Terriglobus roseus: one gene and its partner. The protein of the gene in region 2 interacts with the protein of the main gene of each other region in a pairwise test. Links are inferred from orthologs where the notes say so. Each region holds a gene or a part of one and is shown on either strand. Other genes may lie near its edges.

What was found.
Region 1: the proteins of ligA (region 2) and leuS interact in binary tests that used the Escherichia coli proteins (3 or more experiments, as listed by UniProt). The link is inferred for Terriglobus roseus from one-to-one orthologs.

Annotation. Positions count from the first base shown.
Region 1 is NZ_LT629690.1:418,643-421,800, reverse strand. The notes cover bases 52-3,136. They hold leuS (leucine--tRNA ligase), read right to left. Parts: upstream 2,827-3,136; coding sequence 277-2,826; downstream 52-276. Other genes in these bases: BLT38_RS01960 (RNA polymerase sigma factor), read right to left, coding at 2,887-3,136; BLT38_RS01970 (hypothetical protein), read right to left, coding at 52-271. Outside these bases: more of BLT38_RS01970, read right to left, coding at 1-51; more of BLT38_RS01960, read right to left, coding at 3,137-3,158.
Region 2 is NZ_LT629690.1:4,533,149-4,536,147, reverse strand. The notes cover bases 8-2,933. They hold ligA (NAD-dependent DNA ligase LigA), read right to left. Parts: upstream 2,565-2,933; coding sequence 450-2,564; downstream 8-449. Other genes in these bases: BLT38_RS18910 (hypothetical protein), read right to left, coding at 2,586-2,933; BLT38_RS20600 (hypothetical protein), read right to left, coding at 174-332; BLT38_RS18920 (TetR/AcrR family transcriptional regulator), read left to right, coding at 8-102. Also shown: more of BLT38_RS18920, read left to right, coding at 1-7; more of BLT38_RS18910, read right to left, coding at 2,934-2,999. UniProt on the Escherichia coli protein: DNA ligase that catalyzes the formation of phosphodiester linkages between 5'-phosphoryl and 3'-hydroxyl groups in double-stranded DNA using NAD as a coenzyme and as the energy source for the reaction.

The DNA.
Region 1 (3,158 bases), 4.1 Mb from region 2 along the record:
CGGGGAGGACGATGGCTGCAAAGTCTGCGATGGTGGCGGAGGCCTTCATGGGGTCGGTGAGGAGTTGATTCACCGTGAGGGCTTCAATGTTGGTGGCTTGCCACGGCACCGATGCGAAGACTTTGGACGCCTGCAGGTAAACGATGGCGATGGCGGGGATGCCGAAGAGCCATCGCCAAGTGAGTTCCAGCAGCACCCACGAAGGATGGTTGCGCACCTGTGTGAGTGTGGCGACGAATCCCTGCGTGGCGCGCTGCTGTTCCTTAACCAAACGAACTATCCCTTCACAACGAGGTTGACCATCTTGCCGGGAACGAAGATCTCCTTGACGATGGTCTTGCCTGCGATACGTGCGGCCACCTTCTCATCGGCCTTTGCTGCGGCCTTGATGGTGTCGGCGTCCGCGGCTGCGTCAACCTTGATGACGTTGACGAGTTTGCCGTTGACCTGCACGGGGATTTCGATTTCGTCTTCGCGCGCGAGTTCCTCATCTGCGATGGGCCAGGGCTGACGGAAGACGATGCCGGTGTGACCAAGCTCCGTCCACAGTTCCTGCGAGAGGAATGGCGCGAACGGTGCGAGCAACAGCACGAGACCGCGGAAGACTTCGCGGATGGTTGCGGGCGAGATGTCGCCTGCGTCCATCTTCGCTTCGCTGGCGGAGATTTCATTCACCAGCATCATCACGGAAGCGATGCAGGTGTTGAAGTGCCAGCGACCGCTGAAGTCCAGCGTGATCTTTGCGATGGTCTGATGCAATGTGCGCAGCAGGTGCTGACCGTCGACGCTTAGGCCTTCGAGGGTCTGCGTGTGTTCCGTTGCGCGATGCAGCGCGGCGTACTTAGTGGTGAGGCGATGCACGCGCGAGAGGAAGCGATAGACACCGGCGACGCCTTCTTCCTGCCATTCCAGATCACGATCTGGCGGTGCAGCGAAGAGTGCGTACATACGCGTTGCGTCTGCGCCGTACTTGGCGATCATGTCGTCGGGCGAGACAACGTTGCCCTTGGACTTGGACATCTTCGCGCCATTCTTGATGACCATGCCCTGCGTGAAGAGGCGCGTTGCGGGCTCACTGTTCTTGATGAGGCCAATGTCGCGCATGACCTTTGTCCAGTAGCGCGAGTAGATCAGGTGCAGGATCGCGTGCTCGACACCGCCGATGTACTGGTCGATGGGGAACCAGTAGTTTGCGGCTTCGCTGGCGAAGGGCGCGGTGTTGTTGCGCGCGTCGGTGTAGCGATAGAAGTACCAGGACGAATCGACGAAGGTATCCATGGTGTCTGTTTCGCGACGCGCGGGACCGTCGCAGTTCGGACACGTCGTGTTGACAAAGTCTTCCGCGCGCGAGAGCGGTGAGCCATCGACGACTGCGAGGTCAACGTTCTCTGGCAACAGTACGGGCAACTGGTCTTCCGGCACTGGCTGCATGCCGCACTTGTCGCAGTAGACGACAGGGATGGGCGTGCCCCAATAACGCTGGCGCGAAACGCCCCAGTCCTTCAAGCGATATGTGGTGGTCTTCTTGCCGAAGCCGTTCTTCTCTGCGAAGGACGACATCTTGTCCTGCGCTTCAAGCACGGCTTCGCCGGTCCATTCGCCGCTGTCGATCAGCACTGACTCTGCCTTGTCCGTGTAGGGCAACGGCAGGTCGTTGGTGTCGAGGTTGGGCGCGATGACTCGCTTGATGGGTAGGCCGTACTTCGTTGCGAACTCGAAGTCGCGTTCGTCGTGCGCGGGCACGCTCATGACTGCGCCTGTGCCGTAGCCGGAGAGAACGTAGTTGGCGATCCACACTGGCAGCTTTTCGCCGTTGAAGTGGTTAATGACGAAACGGCCTGTGGGCACGCCGTGCTTGGGCAGTTCGCCCAGCATGTCGGTGTCGCGCGCGGTCTTCTGCTCGGCGAGCATCTTGTCGACTTCAACGGACAGTTCTGCATCCCCGCCAGCCCAGTGCTGGACGATGGGATGGTCCGGTGCAAGCTGCAAGGACGACGCGCCGAAGATGGTATCAATGCGCGTGGTGAAGACCGTGATGGTCATTTCGTCGGTGCAGCCGTCCACGGCGAATGTGACTTCAGCACCTTCGCTGCGGCCGATCCAGTTGCGCTGCATGACGCGCACCTTCTCAGGCCAACCTTCCAAATTGTCGAGGCCGTCGAGCAGTTCGTCCGCGTAGTTGGTGATGCGGAAGAACCACTGCGTGAGGTCGCGCTGTTCCACCAGCGTATCTTCATGGCGCCAGCAGCAGCCTGCGATGACCTGCTCGTTGGCGAGCACCGTGTTGCAGTTGGGGCACCAGTTGACCTTGCTCTTGCGGCGGAAGGCGAGATCGCGCTTCAGCATTTCCAGGAACAGCCACTGATTCCAGCGATAGTACTCAGGCAGGCAGGTGGTGACTTCGCGCGACCAGTCGTACGACAGGCCCATGCGCTGCATCTGCTTGCGCATTTCGGCGATGTTGCTCAGCGTCCACTCGCGCGGTGCGGTGTTGTTCTTGATGGCGGCGTTTTCAGCGGGCAGGCCGAAGCTGTCCCACCCCATGGGGTGAAGGACATTGAAGCCGTTCATCCACTGGTAGCGCGCGAGGGCGTCGCCGATGGAGTAATTGCGGACGTGGCCCATGTGCAGCTTGCCGGAGGGATACGGCAGCATTTCCAGCACGTAATACTTCGGCTTTTTGCTGGTGGCGATGGGGTCAGCCGCGTACAGCGATGGGTCAGCGTCCCAGATGGCCTGCAGGCGCGGCTCAATCTCGTTGGGCTGATAACGCTTTGGTTCTTCAGTGGCCGGATTGTTCGGATCGACGATCTGTTCGGAAGACATGCACCTTTTATTGTAGGCCGCGCCGGTGTTGGATGAAACACCGGCGCGGCGAGGTGCGATTTACGCTGCCGTAACTGCGAATGCGCGTGTTGAAGGGCGCAATAAAGCTCGCGGCACTTTGTGGGCGTCGCGGCGGAGGAGCTTCTTGCCGCGCATCAGATGGCCTTCCACGCTTCGTGGCGTGGCTCCGCGACGGGCTGCGATGGTTTCCACGGAGAGTTCGTCAAAGTAGCGCATGCGAAGGACCGCCTGGGTTCCTGCGGGTAAACGTTCCATGCGCAAGAGAAGGATGCTGTGGTCTTCATTGCGGAGGAGTGCGCGCTCTGGGGTTT
Region 2 (2,999 bases):
ATCCGCGGCTCCAACGAGCGCCGCTTCCTGCACCTCTGCGAACGCGACATCGCACGCGACACCGCCATCATCGTCGACACAGTAATGCGCTACTTCGAATAACTCGACCGCATCCGGAAAACAAAACGGCCCGCACAATGCGGGCCGTTCTTCTTGGAGATTGAATAAGGAACTTAACGAAGCGAAGCGGTACTCACGGCAAGGTTCGATTCCTGATCGGTAGCCATGCCAACACTCTGCACCGGAGAAGTCGTCGGAACCACACGCGCCGTCATCACAAGCGCCGCATCCAGAACCAGGGCCGTGGCTAACATCCATTTGAAAAGATTCATTCGTCTTCCTCCTTCCGCTTCCATAAGCAGACTAGAAGTAAGATGCCTCTGAAACCATTCCCAAAATCTTCCCAAACCGAGCAAAAAGTGCCCTTTACGACCCCAAAAGTGCGCGATTCAGCCCAATAATTGCAGCAATCCAGCCTCATCCAGTACAGCTAGGCCCAATTCCCGGGCCTTATCCAGCTTGCTTCCGGCCTCCTCGCCAGCCACCACATAACTCGTTTTCTTCGAGACACTTCCAGACACCTTACCGCCCGCAGCCTCAATCCGCTGCTTCGCATCATCACGCGTCAGCGTAGGCAAAGTACCCGTCAAAACAAACGTCATTCCCGCCAGCGCCGTGCCAACTACTTTCTTTTCAGCAGTAAACTGCAATCCCTGCCCACGCAGATCCTCAACCAGATCACGATTCTTCTTCACCTGGAAGAAGTCATAGATCGTCTGCGCAACAATCGGCCCAATCCCCTCCGCAGCCTTCAACTCATCAACGGAAGCCTGCATGATGGCATCCATGCTGCCAAACGTATTCGCCAGATCCTGCGCCGTCCGCTCGCCCACATGCCGTATGCCAAGCCCCAGCAACACACGATAAAGCGGCGCCTTGCGCGAACGATCAATCTGCTCAATCAACGCATCCGCGGTCTTCTGCCCAACGCGCTCCAACGTCAATAAATCTTCGGCCTTCAACCGATACAGATCCGCAACCGTATGCACCAACGCAGCACGAGTCGGCTCTTCCTCACTCGCTGCATCAGCCTCTTCCAACGGCACATCCTCTGCCTCCGCAGCTTCCACCAGCGAGTGACCAAGCAACTGCCCCACCATCACATCGCCCAGGCCTTCAATGTTCATCACACCGCGCGAAGCAAAGTGAACCAACTCCTCATGCAAACGCGCAGGACAACTCGCATTCACGCAGCGATAGTCCACCTCGCCCTCTTCACGCAGCACAGGCTGATCGCATCGCGGACAACGCGAAGGAAACACAATCTCCACATCACCACGTGGATGCTGCGCATCGCTCACAACTTCCGTGATCTTCGGAATCACATCGCCGCCACGCTCCACGGCAACAGAGTCGCCAATCTTCACACCCAGTCGCGCAATCTCATCCGGGTTATGCAACGTCGCGCGAGCAACCGTGATGCCGCCAATCCCAACAGGCGCAAGCACCGCAACCGGCGTCAACTTACCCGTGCGTCCCACCTGGAACTTCACACCCAGCAGCTTCGTCACCGCACCACGCGCAGGAAACTTATACGCAATGGCCCAACGCGGTGCCTTGCCCGTAAAGCCCAGTCGCTTCTGCTGCGCAACCGAGTTCACCTTGATCACAATGCCGTCAATCTCATAACCAAGGTTGTCGCGCCGTGCCTCTGCTTCTGCAATGAACGCCAACACATCATCAATCGTGGCCACCGTGCGCGCATACGGATTCGTCTTGAAGCCAGCAGTACGCAACGCCTCGAGCGTCTCGCTCTGCGTTGGCAATAAGAACTCACCATTCACTAGAAGGAAGTAAGCGTAGTAATCCAACCGACGCTGCGCGACGATGCTCGGCTCCACAGTGCGAATCGTTCCCGCAGCCGCATTGCGCGGATTCGCTGCAGGAGACTGCCCCGCACGCACGCGCTCCTCATTCATTTTGATGAACGCAGCCTGCGGCATCACCACTTCGCCACGCACTTCAAACGTCTGCGGCATATGCGCCTTCTTCAACTTGTCCGCACTCACGGCCAAGGGCACACTGCGAATCGTCCTCACATTGCTGGTGACATCTTCTCCCACCGTTCCATCACCACGTGTAAGCCCACGCGATAGATGCGCTGCACCATGCCCCGCGCCTTCGTAGTGCATCGCCAGCGACAAGCCATCCAGCTTGTATTCGCAAACGTATTCCAACGTCTCGTTGCGATGGATCGAAGCCGCCACGCGATCCGCCCACGCACGCAGCTCGGCCTCGTTATATGCGTTATCCAGCGACAGCATGGGCCGCGAATGCGCGACCTTCACAAAGCCTTCCTTCGGCTTGCCACCAACACGCTGCGTAGGACTGTCCGGTGTAACCAACTCCGGATGCTCCGTCTCCAACGCCTTCAACCGATTGATCAACCGGTCATACTGCGCATCCGTAATCTCCGGCGCGTCCATCACGTAATACAGGTGTTCGTGATGTTCAATCTCACGTCGCAGCGCGTCAATTTCTTTTACCGTCGTTTGTTCGCTCATGGATGCCTTGAAAAATTCTGACTAAGAAATGATGCCGCAGGTGGGCCAATGGTCAGGTGCCACCCATGCCTGCCGCGCTTCTGTGTTCTTCACCACGTCAAAGTTATAAAACCGTTGATGCAGATCTCGCCTGCCACCATAAAGAGTCACGGCTCGCTGCACAAACATCAGATGCGACGCTGCCTTCTCCTCTTCATGCAGTCGTGCCAACACCGCAATCCAGAAACGCGTAAGCGTCTCGTGATATCCGCTCGTGTCCGAGTTCACGGTGCCCACCGACTCGTTGTAAGCGCGAACGCGCCGACGCATTGTCTCCAGCGCAAGCGGCTCACCATGCAGAGAGACGTAGTTGGCTCCCACAGCCACATGTGCGGCATGCGTCCACGCAGCTTTCGGCAGACTTCCCGCTTCAAAAGCCTGTACCAACGAATGCAA